4 regions of the Zavarzinia compransoris genome follow, and region 1 is predicted to be linked to each of the others. Evidence: predicted binding sites of a transcription regulator. Region 1 holds the regulator's gene; each other region holds the start of a gene.
What was found. Region 1 encodes LexA, which represses DNA repair genes until DNA is damaged. Its sites were predicted from a motif close to ATGTTCTANTTTGGTTC; they were not measured.
Positions count from the first base shown of each region.

Region 2: the regulator LexA is predicted to act here: its motif matches at 2,679-2,695, upstream of recA (recombinase RecA).
Region 3: the regulator LexA is predicted to act here: its motif matches at 1,915-1,931, upstream of DKG75_RS07065 (adenosylcobalamin-dependent ribonucleoside-diphosphate reductase).
Region 4: the regulator LexA is predicted to act here: its motif matches at 2,998-3,014, upstream of uvrA (excinuclease ABC subunit UvrA).

Region 1 is NZ_QGLF01000001.1:906,941-910,955, forward strand. It holds gene DKG75_RS04485 (molybdopterin molybdotransferase MoeA) at 1-757, shown strand, start outside; gene pip (prolyl aminopeptidase) at 773-1,723, shown strand; gene lexA (transcriptional repressor LexA) at 1,827-2,531, shown strand; gene DKG75_RS04500 (ComEC/Rec2 family competence protein) at 2,525-4,015, opposite strand, start outside.
Region 2 is NZ_QGLF01000004.1:279,525-283,539, forward strand. It holds gene flhB (flagellar biosynthesis protein FlhB) at 1-242, shown strand, start outside; gene DKG75_RS15255 (hybrid sensor histidine kinase/response regulator) at 261-2,645, shown strand; gene recA (recombinase RecA) at 2,779-3,861, shown strand; gene DKG75_RS15265 (aldehyde dehydrogenase) at 3,955-4,015, opposite strand, start outside.
Region 3 is NZ_QGLF01000002.1:263,907-267,921, forward strand. It holds gene DKG75_RS07065 (adenosylcobalamin-dependent ribonucleoside-diphosphate reductase) at 1-1,839, opposite strand, end outside; gene DKG75_RS07070 (lysophospholipid acyltransferase family protein) at 2,097-2,834, opposite strand; gene DKG75_RS07075 (YdcF family protein) at 2,834-3,490, opposite strand; gene DKG75_RS07080 (HAD hydrolase-like protein) at 3,490-4,015, opposite strand, start outside.
Region 4 is NZ_QGLF01000004.1:572,311-576,325, forward strand. It holds gene uvrA (excinuclease ABC subunit UvrA) at 1-2,851, opposite strand, end outside; gene ssb (single-stranded DNA-binding protein) at 3,051-3,599, shown strand; gene DKG75_RS16720 (NAD(P)H-dependent glycerol-3-phosphate dehydrogenase) at 3,627-4,015, shown strand, end outside.

The DNA.
Region 1 (4,015 bases):
CCTCGGGGTGCGCGATATCGGCCTGCTCGCCGCCGCCGACGTGCCCCGGATCGACGTCCATCGCCGGCCGCGCATCGCCGTGCTCGCCACCGGCGACGAACTGGTCCCGCCCGGCCTGCCGCGGGGCCCGGCCCAGATCGTCGATGCCGCGCGGCCGGCCCTGCTCGCCTTCATCGAGGCCCGGGGGGCGACCGCCGTCGACCTCGGCATCGCCCGGGACGATGCCGCCGATATCGCCACCCGCGCGGGCCGGGCCGCCGGCGCCGATCTCCTGGTCACGCTGGGCGGGGCCTCGGTCGGCGACCATGACCTGATCGCCCGGGTCCTGGCCGGCGACGGCGCCACCCTCGACTTCTGGAAGATCGCGATGCGGCCGGGCAAGCCCCTGATGTTCGGGCGCCACGGCGATACGCCGCTGCTCGGCCTGCCGGGCAACCCGGTTTCGGCCTTCGTCTGTTCCCTGCTCTTCCTCGGCCCCGCGATCGAGCGCCTGTCGGGCCTGCCCGGCGCCGCCCCCCGCCTTGCCGAGGTGCGCCTGGCAAGCCCGCTGGGCGCCAACGACAAGCGCGAGGATTACGTCCGCGCGACCCTGGCCCCGGGCGCCGACGGCATTCCCCTGGCCCAGCCGGCGCCGGTGCAGGATTCGTCGCAGCTGCGGACGCTGGCCCTGGCCGACGCGCTGATCCAGCGGCCGGTACTGGCGCCGGCACTGCCCGCCGGCGCCCTGGTGCCCGCCATTCTTCTCGACCAGATCTGACGGTTGGATTTCGACATGCGCAGCGACCTCTACCCCGAGATCGAACCCGTCCTGACCGGCCATCTCGATACGGGCGACGGCCATGCCGTCTATTGGGAAGTATCGGGCAATGTGCGCGGCCTGCCGGTCGTCTTCGTGCACGGCGGCCCGGGCTCGGGCGCGAAGCCCATCCACCGGCGCTTCTTCGACCCCGAGATCTATTGCATCGTCGTCTTCGACCAGCGCGGCGCCGGCCGCTCCCGCCCCTTCGGCGCGATCGAGCGGAACACGACCCCGGACCTGATCGCCGACATGGAACGCCTGCGCGAGCATCTGCGCATCGAGCGCTGGATCGTCTTCGGCGGCAGCTGGGGCTCGACCCTCGGCCTCGCCTATGCCGAAACCCACCCTGAACAGGTGATCGCCCTCATCCTGCGCGGCATCTTCCTGTGCCGGCCGAGCGAGCTTCACTGGTTCCTCTACGGCATGAAGGAAGTCTTCCCCGAGAACTGGCGCCGCTTCGCCGGCTATCTGCCGGAAGCGGAACGGGACGACATCCTCGGCCACTACCACCGCCGCCTGACCGATCCGGACCCCGCCGTCCACCTGCCGGCGGCACGGGTGTGGAGCACCTATGAGGGCGCCTGCTCGACCTTGCTGCCCAGCCCCGAGACGGTGCGCGGCTTCGGCGAGGATGTCACCGCCCTCGGCCTCGCCCGGATCGAGGCGCATTACTTCGTCAACGATTGCTTCCTCCGCCCCGATCAATTGCTCGAAGACGTCGGGCGCATCCGCCACATCCCGGCGGAGATCGTGCAGGGGCGCTATGACATGGTCTGCCCCATCCGCTCCGCCGACGACCTGCACCGCGCCTGGCCCGAGGCGGGCTACAAGGTCGTGCCCGATGCCGGCCACAGCGCCTTCGAGCCCGGGATTCGCGCCGCCCTGGTCCAGGCGGCGGAAAAGTTCAAGAAATTGAAGGCCTGAACGACTTGAAAGCCTGAACGACTTGACGGGGACCTGGAACCAAAATAGAACACTGACAAGTGTTCCGCGAATGTTCCAATAACCGATTCCATAGGGGCGGGCCATGCTGACCAAGAAGCAATATGAATTGCTCGTCTTCATCGACGCCCGCCTGCGGGAAAAGGGCGTGTCGCCCTCGTTCGACGAGATGAAGGACGCCCTGAACCTGAAATCGAAGTCGGGCATTCACCGCCTGATCACGGCGCTGGAGGAACGGGGCTTCATCCGCCGCCTCGCCCATCGCGCCCGGGCGCTCGAAGTCACGCGCCTGCCCGATCCGATCAAGACCACCAAGGGGCCGCGCATCGCCGCGACCGACGGCAAGGTGATCACCGGCACCTTCTCCACCCCCCTGCCCGCCGCGCGCACGGACGAGGGCCTGGCCGCCGTCTCCCTGCCCCTGCACGGGCGGATCGCCGCCGGCACCCCGATCGAGGCGCTGTCGGACAATTCCCGCAGCGTCGCCGTCCCCGCCAGCCTGCTCGGCAAGGGCGAACATTACGCCCTCGAGGTGCAGGGCGATTCCATGGTCGAGGCCGGCATCAACGACGGCGACGTGGTCATCATCCGCCGCGCCGACACGGCGGAGAACGGCACCATCGTGGTCGCCCTGATCGACGACGCCGAGGCGACCTTGAAGCGCCTGCGCCGCAAGGGCAATACGATCGCCCTCGAACCCGCCAATGCCGCCTATGAGACGCGGATCTTCGGCCCCGACCGGGTGAAGGTCCAGGGCCGGCTGGTCGGCCTGTTCCGCCGCTATCACTGAACGGGCGCCCACCAGCCCGGCGTCCAGGGGCGCCGGCCGCGCGCCGCCGCCGTATCGCTCAGGCGCCCCTCGCCGTCGATCACCAGCGTGCCGCGCCCGGCGAGGCGTGACGGGCCAAGGACGAGGCCGGGGCAATCCGCCGGGGCCGCCGCCTCCCGCGCCGTCAGGATGACCACGGCGGCACAGGGGATCTCCGCCGCTTCCGCTGCCGTATCGATCACCGCCTCGCCGCCGCCGGGCAGGGCCAGGCGGCAGCGGCGGCCCTCGCAAGCCTCGGCCCGGGCGGTAACGGCAAGGGTGCCCAGGCCCAGGCGTTCCTGCCATTGCTCGATCACGAAACGAGGGCTGGCCGGCGGCAGGGCGACCAGGGCGCCGTCCCGCACCGTGGCGACCGCCCGGCCTTCCTCGTGAATCAGCAGGCGGGGCGGATCGGCGATCTCGGCCGCCCAGAGGCCGAGGCCGGCCGCGAGGAACGCGAGCGCGCTGAGCCGCAGCCGCCCCCGCCACAGGCACAGCGACAGGCCCGCCAGCACCATCAGGACCAGCGCCCCCTGCCCCATGGCCGGCACCGATAGCTGTGCCCCGGGCAAGGCGGCGATTTCGGCCGCCAGCGCATCGATCACCCCGATCGCCGGCCCGAGCAGGGCCAGCACCGGCCCCTCGGCACCGAAGGGCATGAGCAAAGCCGCGACCACGATCAGCGGCATGACGAGAAAGCCGGTCCAAGGCACGGCCACGAGGTTGGCGACGATGCCATAGGCGGAGAACTGGCCGAAATGGGCGACCCCGAAGGGCGCCGTGGCCACGGTCGCCAGCACGCCCGAGAGCAGGATACCGAGCAGGGCCAGGCCCCCGCGCCCGAAAAGCCCGGTCTGCGCCCGCCAACGGGCCAGCGGCGTCCGCACCGCCTCGAAGCCGGCGACAAGGGCGGTGACCGAGGCGAAGGACATGCCGAAACCGGGCGCGGTCAGGCTTTCCGGTTCCAGCAGCAGGATCACGGCGGCGGCAATGGCGACCAGGCGCAGCGTGATCGCCAGCCGGTCGGCGATCACCGCGACCAGGACGATGGCGGTCATGATGAAGCTGCGCTGCGCCGGCACGTCGAGGCCGGCGACCACCGTATAGGCCCCCGCCGCGAGAATGGCCGCGGCCGCCGCCCATTTCTTCACCGGATAGCGCAGCGAGACGGAACCCGCGGCCGCCAGCAGGAAACGCAGGGAAAACAGCACGACCCCGGCGGCAAGGCCGATGTGCAGGCCCGAGATCGACAGGATGTGGGAAATCCCGGCGGCTCGCCAGCGCGCCTCCACCGCCTCCGGAATGCCGCCGCGGATGCCGACCATCAGGGCGGCGGCGATCGCGCCCTCGGTCCGGTCCATGGCGTTGGCGATACGGCCGGCCATGCGCTGGCGCCAGGCGGCCAGCCCGCCCTGCCCCGCGCCGTCGTCGATCGCGATCGGGGCGGCGGTGGCAAAGCCGACCGC
Region 2 (4,015 bases), on a different contig from region 1:
ACGACTCGGAGACCATGGGCGCGCCCCGGGTGGTGGCCAAGGGTGTCGATTCGCTGGCCGCCCGCATCCGCAAGGCGGCGGAGGACGCCTCGGTCCCCCTGGTCGAGAACCCGCCGCTCGCCCGCGCGCTCTATGCCGCGGTCGAGGTCGACGACGAAGTGCCGCCCGAACATTACAAAGCCGTGGCGGAAGTGATCGGATTCGTGCTGCGGCGGCGGGGAACGCTTCCCAAGCGGGCCTAGCTTTCGTAATCAATAGGGATGCCCGACCGCCATCTCGACAAACTTGCCGTGAAGCAGAAGCCAGGCCGCTCCTTCATGCCTTTCCTGCGCGGCACGCTGGCGGGGGCGGGCGGCGCCCTGATCGGCGTCGGCATCGCCACCGGCGACGTCCTTTACGGCATCGTCGGGGGGGTGGCGGTGGCGATCCCGATGATGGCGATCACGCTTCGCAATTCGCTGACGGCGCGGCGCCGGCGCCAGTCGGTCGAGGCCATGATCGAAGAGATCGGCCCGGCCATGGAATTGTCGGCGGTGGCGCGGGCGGTGATCGGGCCCGAGGGCATCGTCATCCAGCACAATATGCCCTGGGCCGCCATGGGGCTGCCGCGGGACACCGTGCCCGAGCCCTGGGTCGAGGCGGTGGAGCGCGGCCAGGAGCGCCGCTTCGCCCTGGTGCCCAGCGGCCGCCAGATCGAGGTGGTGGGGCGGGGCCTCGGCACCCTGGCCCATTACTACCTGCTGACGGTCCGCGACGTGATCGAGGCGCCGAGCATCGATCCCGGCATTTTCGAGCATGCCGACCTCGGCTGGTTCGAGATGGACCCGCGCGGCGCGGTCACGGCGATCAATGCGACGCTGGCCAATTGGCTCGGCCGCCCGATCGAGGATATCTATGCCGGCGGCCTGTCGATCTACGAAATCTTCCGGCCCGCGGCCCATGCCGATGTCGGCGACGACCGCTACCGCGCCGATCTCCTGCCGGTCGACGACGAGAGTTTCCCGGTCGAAGTGGTGTTGCAGGGCGGCGCCGGCGGCACGGCGCCGCGCGGCGGCCTGATCATCGATCTCCGCGAGATCGTGCGCTCGGTCGAGGCCCTGGCCGAATCGGCGGAGCGCTTCGGCCGCTTCATCGACGATGCCCCGGTCGGCATCGCCGCGCTGACCGCCGAGGGCCGGGTCGAGGAAGCCAACCCGGTCTTCGCCGAAATGGTCGCCGGCCGGCCCGAGCCCGAGGAAGTGCTGGGCCAGGACCTGCGCCAGATGATCGACTGGCCGCCCGACGACGACCGCGCCGGCGCCGATTTCGCCCAGGTCCTGGCCGGGGCCGACGGGGCCAGCGCCGAATTGCGCTTCAAGGCGACCCCCAGCCTGACGCTCCGCCTGTTCGCGACCCGCGCCAGCCGGGTCCACATCGGCGGCGAGCGCACCACCACCCGCATCGTCTATATGCTCGACGTCTCCGCCCAGAAGGCGCTGGAGGAACAATTTGTCCAGTCCCAGAAGATGCAGGCCGTGGGCCAGCTCGCCGGCGGCATCGCCCATGATTTCAACAACCTGCTGACCGCCATCATCGGCTTCTGCGACCTGCTGCTCACCCGCCACGGGCCGGGGGACGATTCCTTCCCCGACGTCATGCAGATCAAGCAGAACGCCAATCGCGCCGCCAACCTGGTCCGCCAGCTGCTCGCCTTCTCGCGCCGGCAGACGCTGCGGCCCAAGATCATCGACATCCGCGATACGCTGAACGACCTCTCCACATTGCTGCGGCGCCTGATCGGCGCCAATATCCGCCTCGATCTCCAGCATGCCCCCGATCTCGGCCTCGTCCGCGTCGACCCCAGCCAGTTCGACCAGGTGATCATCAACCTCGTCGTCAATGCCCGCGACGCCATGGCCGAGGGCGGCCGCATCACCATCAAGACCCGCAACCTGTCGCGCCGCGAATTGCGCCGCCATCCGGCCCTGCAGCTGCCGCCCGGCGACTATGTGATGATCGAGGTCGCGGACAGCGGCCACGGCATTCCCCGCGACGTCCTGCCCAAGATCTTCGAGCCCTTCTTCACCACCAAGGAAGTGGGGGCGGGCACCGGCCTCGGCCTTTCCACCGTCTATGGCATCGTGAAGCAGACCGGCGGCTCGATCACCGTCGACAGCGAGCCGGGCCAGGGCACCACCTTCCGCATCGCCCTGCCGCGCCATGTCGGCGGCGCCGAGGCGGATACGGAGGCGGCGGCCGAGGCACCCGAAAAGCCCGAGACCGCGGCCGCCCCCGGCAATGAAACCGTGCTCATCGTCGAGGACGAGGATGCGGTGCGCAATTTCTCGGTCCGGGCCCTGCGCCGCCAGGGCTATCAGGTGCTCGAAGCCCCGACCGGCGAGGAGGCGCTCGAGATCATCGAAAGCGGCGCGGCGCGAATCGAGCTGCTGATCTCCGACGTGGTGATGCCGACCATGGACGGGCCCTCGCTGGCGCGCCGCGCCCAGGAATTGCTGCCCGACCTCAAGGTGATCCTGATTTCCGGCTATGCCGAGGAACAGTTCCGCAAGAGCCTGGACCCCGGCCTCGCCTTCACCTTCCTGGCCAAGCCCTTCAGCCTGAAGCAGCTGGGCGCCCTGGTGCGCGAGGTGCTGGACGGCAAATAGGGTGAAACGAGAACAAAACAGGATTGCGGGCGGGAACAAATAAGGTACATTGAGGGCCAAGGGAAAACCGCTCGGGGCCCTGCATTGGCGGGTTGAAACGCGCCGGGGGCTTTGGAATAAGGAGGTCCTCTACATGTCGTCGCCAGCCTTGCGCCTCGTCGGATCGGAAAACATGGACAAGCAGAAGGCCCTCGAGGCCGCTCTCGGGCAGATTGAACGCGCCTTCGGCAAGGGCTCGGTGATGAAGCTCGGCGCCCGCGAAAGCGCGGTGGAGGCCGAGGCGGTCTCGACCGGCTCGCTCGGGCTCGACATCGCCCTCGGCATCGGCGGCCTGCCGCGCGGCCGCATCGTCGAGATCTACGGCCCCGAATCCTCGGGCAAGACCACGCTCGCCCTTCAGGTCGTCGCCAATGCCCAGCGCAAGGGCGGCATCTGCGCCTTCGTCGACGCGGAACATGCGCTCGACCCGATCTATGCCCGCAAGCTCGGCGTCGACGTCGACGAATTGCTGATCTCCCAGCCCGACACCGGCGAACAGGCGCTGGAAATCGCCGATACGCTGGTCCGCTCCGGCGCGGTCGAAGTGCTGGTGATCGATTCGGTGGCGGCGCTCACGCCCCGCGCCGAACTCGAGGGCGAGATGGGCGATTCCCATGTCGGCCTCCAGGCCCGCCTGATGTCCCAGGCCCTGCGCAAGCTGACCGGCTCGATCTCCAAGTCGAACTGCATGGTGATCTTCATCAACCAGATCCGCCAGAAGATCGGCGTGATGTTCGGCAATCCGGAAACCACCACCGGCGGCAATGCCCTGAAGTTCTATGCCTCGGTCCGTCTCGACATCCGCCGCATCGGCGCGATCAAGGACAAGGAAGAGGTGGTCGGCAACCAGACCAAGGTGAAGGTGGTCAAGAACAAGATGGCGCCGCCGTTCAAGGAAGCGCTGTTCGATATCATGTATGGCGAAGGCACCTCGAAGACCGGCGAATTGATCGACCTCGGCATCAAGGCCGGCATCGTCGACAAGTCGGGCTCGTGGTTCTCCTACGACAGCCAGCGCATCGGCCAGGGCCGCGAGAACGCCAAGACTTTCCTCGCCAGCCACCCCGAGATGGCGGACGAGATCGAGCGGAAGATCCGCGCCAATGCCGGCATCGTTTCCGCCGCGATGACCGGCAGCCCGGAGGCCGACGCCGAAGGCTCGGCCGAGGACGCGTAAGCGCGTTTCCCTTACCCCACGGGAAGCCGCGTGCCCCGCGTTCCCGTGGCCCCTCGAAGCCCCCTTCCGGTCAGGGAAGGGGGCTTCTCTTTGTCAGCGGATGCTGATCCAGGTCGATTTCAGCTGGGTGTATTTTTCCATGGCGTGAAGCGAG
Region 3 (4,015 bases), on a different contig from region 1:
CGGCAGCACTTCCGGCCGGTCCAGCGGCCGGGTCATGTAGACGACGCCGCCGGCCTCATAGACATCCTCGTGGCGGACGCTGGCGGCCGGCGTCTCCAGCGGCAGCTGGGGCTCGGCCTCCGGCTTCTTCTCCTCCTTCTTCGGCTCGACGGAGAGGACGGAGCCGGTGATGTCGTTCGGGCGATAGGTGGTGCAGCCCTTGCACCCCTCGGCCCAGGCCATCAGGTAGACGTCCTTGAAGGCGTCGAAGGAAATATCCTCCGGGCAGTTGATGGTCTTCGAGATCGAGCTGTCGACATATTTCTGCACCATGGCCTGCACCCGCACATGGTCGGCGGGGGTCAGCACCTGGGCATCGACGAAATAATCCGGCAGGGGCGCCTCGCCCTTCAGGCGGCGCCACAGGCGATAGGCGTAATCGGTCACATCCTCTTCCCGGCGGGTGCCGTCGGGCATCAGGACCTTCCGCGTATAGGCGAAGGAAAACACCGGTTCGAGGCCGGAGGAGACATTGTCGGCAAAGAGCGAGATCGTCCCCGTCGGCGCGATCGAGGTGAGCAGCGCATTGCGGATGCCGTGCGCCGCGATCGCCGCCCGCACGTCCGCATCGAGGCCGCGGACCGCTTCGCCGGCCAGGTATTTCTCGCGGTCGAACAGGGGGAAGGCGCCCTTCTCGGCGGCGAGTTCGGTCGAGGCGAGATAGGCCGAGCGCTGGATCTGGTGCATCCAGCGCTCGATCAGGCGCAGCGCCTGGGGCCCGCCATAGCGCGCCCGGCACATGATCAGGGCATCGGCAAGGCCGGTGACGCCAAGGCCGATGCGGCGCTTCGCCTTCGCCTCGGCCAATTGCTCGGGCAGGGGGAAGTTCGAGGCATCGACCACATTGTCCATCATGCGGACGGCGAGGCGCACCACCCGGTCGAGATCGGCGAGGTCGAGATCCGCCGTCTCCTCGAAGGGGTTGCGGACGAAGCGGGCGAGATTGACCGAGCCGAGCAGGCAGGCGCCGTAAGGCGGCAGGGGCTGTTCGCCGCAGGGGTTGGTCGCGCTGATCGTTTCCGCGTACCAGAGATTGTTCAGCCGGTTGACCCGGTCGATGAAGATCACCCCCGGCTCGGCATAGGCATAGGTCGCCTTCATGATCGTGTCCCACAGGTCGCGGGCCTGCACGGTCTTGTAGACGACGCCGTCGAAGACGAGGTTCCAGGGCTCGTCCCGTTCCACCGCCGCCATGAACGGATCGGTGACCAGGACCGAGAGGTTGAACATGCGCAGGCGGCCGGGGTCGCGCTTGGCCGCGATGAAGGCTTCGATATCCGGGTGGTCGCAGCGCATGGTCGCCATCATGGCGCCCCGGCGCGAGCCGGCGGACATGATGGTCCGGCACATGCTGTCCCAGACGTCCATGAAGGGCAGGGGGCCGGAGGCGTCGGCGCCGACGCCTTTCACCGGCGCGCCCTTGGGGCGCAGGGTCGAGAAGTCGTAACCGATGCCGCCGCCCTGCTGCATGGTCAGGGCGGCTTCGCGCAGATGCTCGAAAATGCCCGACATGTCGTCCGGCACCGTGCCCATGACGAAACAGTTGAACAGGGTCACCCGGCGATCGGTGCCGGCGCCGGCGACGATCCGGCCCGCCGGCATGAAGCGGAAATCGGCCAGCGCCGAATGGAAGTCGGCGGCGTGGCGGGCGCGCGTCTCGGGGGGTTCGACCGCGGCCAGCGCGGTCGCCACGCGCTGCCAGGTATCCTCGATGGTGGCGTCGATCACCGTACCGTCCGCTTCCTTCAGGCGGTACTTCATGTCCCAGATCTGCTGGCTGATCGGCGCGATCGATACCATGGCGCGGTCCTCAACGTGGGTCTTCGGGGGTGACAGGGCGGGCGGTGAACGATCATAGGCCATCCGGCCGCCCCTTCGTTCTCTTTTTGTTTTCATTGCCGGGCGTGGTTGTTTCCACAATGTTCCCGAGCACAAGATGCTGATTTTGTTACAGAATTGGACTTATCCACGAATCCTGGAAATTGTGGCGCAACACTTATCCACAAGCGATATATGGGGCCGTGGGCAATGTTCCCGATTCGTCTGCGCCCCTAGATTTAGGCCGGCGGCCCGGCCTTGGCAACCGCGGCCAGGGCGTCGGAGGCGGCTTCGACCTGGGCTTCGAGCGAGGTCATGAAGGGATCGCGGCGCAGGCCCGGCGGGATCGGCGGCAGGAATTCGACGGTGATCCGGCCCGGCGGCCGGCGGAACGCCCGGCGCGGCCAGACCAGGCCGGAATTGAGCGCGACCGGCACGCAAGGCAGGCCCAATTGGGCGTAAAGGGCGGCGACCCCCGGCTGATAGGGGGCCTTGGTGCCGACGGCGACCCGCGTCCCTTGCGGGAAGATCAGCACGGAACGGCCCCCGGCGGCGGCAGCCTTGGCCCGGCGCACCATGTCCTTCAGCGCCTTGGCGCCGGCGGAACGGTCGATCGGGATCATGCGCATGACCAGGATGTACCAGCCGTAGAGCGGGATCCAGGTCAGCTCGCGCTTGAGCACGACCGCGGGCATGCCGCAGATCGACAGAAGCGCGATCGTATCCCAGGCCGACTGGTGCTTGGCGGCGATCAGCACCGGGCCGTTGGCCAGGCGCTCGCGCCCCTTGACCTCAACCGTGATGCCGCAGATCAGCCTGAGGCCGAGGTTGACCCCGCCGACCCAGAAGCGGGCGGCCAGCATGCCGAGATTGCGCGGCATCACCAGCGCCGGCGACAGCACCAGGGCCGACAGCGCGGTCCAGGCGTAGAAATAAAGGTTGAAGACGGCCGATCGAAACCAGGTCAGCAAGGTCATCAGGGCGTTTCCGGTCTCAGGGGCGGCAGGGTGTCGGCCGGGGCGGGCGCCGCGCTCTCCGCGGGCGGGGCGGTCCGTTCCGGTTGCGGCGGCGATGCCTCGCTCAGGCGGCGGCGCAGCAGGGCGGCGACGAATTTGGCGAATTCCAGCGGCGCTGTCACGGGGGGCAGCGAACCGCTCTCGAATACCCGTTCGGGGAATACCGGGTGCGGCACCAGTTCGACCCCGGGCAGGGCCCGGTCCAGTTCGACCAGGGTGCGCGGCATGTGATAGGCGGCGGTGACCACGCGCAGCGTCGCCATGCCGTGGGACCGGGCCCAGGCCGCCGCCTCTTCCGCATTGCCGATGGTGTTGCGCGCCTGATAGCCGAGATCGACGCAGCAGCGGAACAGATCGTCCGGCAGGGCGGGCAGGCGCTCGCGGATATCCTCGGGCTTGCTGTCGGTCGAGACGCCGGAGATCAGCAGGCGCCGGGCCCGGCCCGCGGCCATGATCTGCGCCGCTTCGTCGAGGCGGAGCGCGCCGCCGGTCAGGACCACGATGCCGTCGGTCCGGCGTTCGGGGTCGCTGACCGCGGTCGGAATCCGGCCGAGGAACCAGGCATAGGCCCCGGCGAGAAAGGCGAGGATGAGAAAGACCAGGCGCAGGCTGCGCATCACCCGTCCTCCTGTCCGACGCCCAGGATGAGGTCGACCGCCGCCGCCAGATCGCCCGCGACCCGGAGCGGCAGCAGGTCGCGCGGGATGCCGGCGCCCTGGGTGGTGCGGCCGCGCCCGGTCTGCACCAGGATGCGGGCGACACCCGCCGCCGCGGCGGCCTGGAGGTCGTCCAGGCAATGGCCGACCAGCACCGCCCGGTCGGGCGGGCAGCGGAAATCCTGCAGCAGGGCGCGAATCGGGGCCAGCGCGGGCGGCGCCGGCGGCCCGCCCGGGGCGACCCCGACATGGCCGATCCGGTCGAGCCGCGCCCCCTCGGCGGCGAGCAGGTCGCGCAGGTGGTCGTGCAGGCGCGCCAGCATGGCCTCGTCGAGCGGACCCCGGCCGAGCAGGGGCTGGCGGGTGACCACCGCGGTCAGCGTTCCGGCCGCGTTCAGCCGGGCCAGCGCCCGCCCGGCGCCGGGCAGAAGCGCCAGTTCGCCCGGGTTGCGGATGCCCCCGGCCCGGTCGGCGGCCAGCACGCCG
Region 4 (4,015 bases), on a different contig from region 1:
CGCCGCGGGCGGGTTTCGGCCGGGCCTCCAGGATCTTGGCGAGGTAATGGCCGGTATAGCTCCGGGCGACGGCGGCGACCTCTTCCGGGGTGCCTTCGGCGACTACTTCGCCGCCGCCGTTGCCGCCCTCGGGGCCCATGTCGATGATCCAGTCGGCGGTCTTGATCACTTCGAGATTATGCTCGATGACGAGGACCGTGTTGCCGGTCTCGACCAGGGCCTGGAGCACTTCCATCAGTTTCCGCACATCCTCGAAATGAAGGCCGGTGGTCGGCTCGTCGAGGATATAGAGGGTGCGGCCGGTGGCGCGCTTCGACAGTTCCTTGGCCAGCTTCACGCGCTGGGCCTCGCCGCCCGACAGCGTCGTCGCCTGCTGGCCGACCTTGATGTAACCGAGGCCGACCCGCTTCAGGGTTTCCATCTTGTCGCGCACGGCGGGCACGGCCTTGAAGAATTCAGCCGCCTCCTCGATCGTCATGTCCAGCACGTCGGCGATCGAGCGGTCCTTGAAGGTGACGTCCAGGGTTTCGCGGTTGTAGCGCCTGCCCTTGCAGACGTCGCATTGGACGTAGACGTCGGGCAGGAAGTGCATCTCGATCTTGATGACGCCGTCGCCCTGGCACGCCTCGCAGCGCCCGCCCTTCACGTTGAAGGAGAAGCGCCCGGCCTTGTAGCCGCGGGCCTGGGCCTCGGGCAGGCCGGCGAACCAGTCGCGGATCGGGGTGAAGGCGCCGGTATAGGTCGCCGGGTTGGAGCGCGGCGTGCGCCCGATCGGCGACTGGTCGATGTCGATCACCTTGTCCAACAGGTCGACGCCCTCGATCGCATCATGGGGGGCGGCCAGGTCCCGGCTGCCGCTCAGGCGCCGCGACAGGCCCTTGAACAGGGTTTCGATGATCAGGGTCGACTTGCCGCCGCCGGAAACGCCGGTCACGCAGGTGAAGGTGCCGAGCGGGATGCGGGCCGTCACGGCCTTCAGGTTGTTGCCGCGCGCCCCGACGATGGACAGCATGCGCTTCCTGTCGAAGGGCCGGCGGAGTGCCGGGATCGGCACCGACCGCGCGCCCGAGAGATATTGCCCGGTCAGGCTGGCGGGATTGGCCATGATCTCGGCCGGGGTGCCGGCGGCGATCACCTGGCCGCCGTGGATGCCGGCGGCGGGGCCCATGTCGATGACATGGTCGGCGGTGCGGATCGCATCCTCGTCGTGCTCGACCACGATCACCGTATTGCCGAGATTGCGCAGGCGCTTCAGGGTTTCGATCAGCCGGTCATTGTCGCGCTGGTGCAGGCCGATCGAGGGTTCGTCGAGGACGTAGAGTACGCCGGTCAGGCCCGAGCCGATCTGCGAGGCGAGGCGGATGCGCTGGCTTTCCCCGCCGGACAGGGTGCCGGAGGCCCGCGCCATGGTCAGGTAGTCGAGCCCGACATTGACCAGGAAGCCCAGGCGCTCGTTGATTTCCTTGAGGATGCGGGCGGCGATCTCGGCCTGCTTCGGGGTCAGCCGGTCGGTGAGGTCCAGGAACCAGCGCGCCGCCTCGGCGATCGATTTCTCCGTCACCTCGCCGACATGAAGACCGCCGATCTTCACCGCCAGCGCCTCGGGCTTCAGGCGGTGGCCGTGGCACGCCTCGCATTCCGAGGCGGACTGATAGGCCGAAAGCTCCTCGCGCATCCAGTCGCTTTCGGTTTCCTTCCAGCGCCGTTGCAGGTTGGGGATCACGCCCTCGAACGGCTTGGTGGTCTCGAAGCGGCGGGTGCCGTCCTCATAGGTCATGGTGACGGCGGTCTTGCCCGAACCGTTCAGCAGCAGGTCGCGGACATTGTCCGGCAGGTCGCGCCAGGGCTTGTGCAGGCTGAACTTATAGGCCCGCGCCAGGCTTTCCAGGGTCTGGGTGAAGAAGGCGGAAATCGTCTTGGCCCAGGGCGCGATCGCGCCCTGGCCGAGGCTGAGATTGTCGTCCGGCACGATCAGGGCCGGATCGAAATAGAGTCTCACCCCCAGCCCGTCGCAGGACGGGCAGGCGCCGAAGGGATTGTTGAAGGAAAAGAGCCGGGGCTCGATCTCGGGAATGGTGAAGCCCGAGACCGGGCAGGCGAATTTCTGCGAGAACAGGGTGGTCTCGCCGGTCGCCGCGTTCTCGGCGACGGCGATGCCGTCGGCCAGTTCGAGCGCGGTTTCCAGGCTGTCGGCCAGGCGCGAGGCGATCTCGGGCTTCACCACCACCCGGTCGACCACGACGTCGATATCGTGCTTCAGCTTCTTGTTGAGGGCCGGCACCTCGGCAATGTCGTAGAGCGTGCCGTCCACCTTCACCCGCTGGAAGCCGCGCTTCTGCAGGTCGGCCAGTTCCTTGCGGTACTCGCCCTTCCGCCCGCGCACGAAGGGCGCGATCAGGAGCAGGCGGGTCCCCTCCGGCAGGGCCAGGATGCGGTCGACCATCTGGCTGATGGTCTGGCTTTCGATCGGCAGGCCGGTCGCCGGCGAATAGGGCACGCCGATCCGGGCATAGAGCAGGCGCAGGTAGTCGTAGATCTCGGTGACCGTGCCGACCGTCGAGCGCGGGTTGCGCGAGGTCGTCTTCTGTTCGATCGAGATCGCGGGCGACAGGCCCTCGATCTGGTCGACGTCCGGCTTCTGCATCAGTTCGAGGAACTGGCGGGCATAGGCCGACAGCGATTCGACATAGCGGCGCTGGCCCTCGGCATAGATCGTGTCGAAGGCGAGGGACGACTTGCCCGAGCCGGACAGGCCGGTGATCACCACCAGCTTGTCGCGCGGGATGTCGACGTCGACGTTCTTGAGGTTATGTTCGCGGGCACCGCGGACGCAGATGAACTTGGACGACATGGGGCCTCAGCAATGCGGCACGACGCGGACGCGACGGAAAACCGAACCACGGCATGATATGGTCTGAAGGTTCATCGCAGTCTATGCCTCGGCGGCGGATTATGAGTAGAAACGTCGCAACATGCCACTTGATCGAGTCGGCATCATCGTTCTTATTATGTTCTAGTCTGTCGGTGTCGCAAGCACCAAGGGGAGAGCCATGGCGGGCAGTGTCAACAAGGTCATTCTGGTCGGCAACCTGGGCCGCGATCCGGAATCCCGCAACCTGCAGGACGGCAGCCCGGTGGTGAACCTGTCGGTCGCCACCTCGGAATCCTGGAAGGACCGCATGTCCGGCGAGCGCAAGGAGCGCACGGAGTGGCATCGCGTCGTCATCTTCAATGAGAACCTGGCCCGCATCGCCCAGCAGTACCTGCGGAAGGGCAGCAAGGTCTATGTCGAAGGCGCGCTCCAGACCCGGAAATGGACCGACCAGCAGGGCCAGGAGCGTTTCTCGACCGAAGTCGTGCTGCAGAAATTCCGCGGCGAACTGACCCTGCTCGACGGCAAGGGCGAGGGCGGCGGCATGGGCGGGCCTGACGACATGGGCGGCGATTTCGGCGGCGGCTCGGGCGGCGGCCGGTCGGGCGGCGGCGGCGGCTTTGGCGGCGGCGGCGGCCGGTCCTCGGGCGGTGGCGGCGGCGGCGGCGGCCGGTCGGGCGGCGGCTTCGGCGGCGGCCCGGATCTCGACGACGAAATTCCCTTCTGATCCTCGCCCGTCAAGGGAGGGCAGGGCATGAGCGCCGGGTCGGGAACAGGGGCTGAACCGCGCCCGTTCGAGCGCATCGCCATCGTCGGCGCCGGGGCCTGGGGCACGGCGCTGGCGCTCACCGCCCATCGCGCCGGGCGCGGGGTCGCGCTCTGGGCGCGGGAAGCCTCGGTGGTCGAAGCGGTGGCGCGCGACCGGCGCAATCCTTTCCTGCCGGCCCCGGTCGACCTGCCGGCGGCGATCGCCGTCACCGGCGACCTGCCGGCGGTGGTCGCGGGGGCCGATCTCGTCCTGATGGTGACGCCGTCCCAGCACCTGCGCCGCATGCTGGGCGAGGTCGCGCCCCTGCTCGGGCCGGCCGTTCCGGTGGTCATCTGCGCCAAGGGCGTCGAGGGGGAAACCGGCGCCCTGATGAG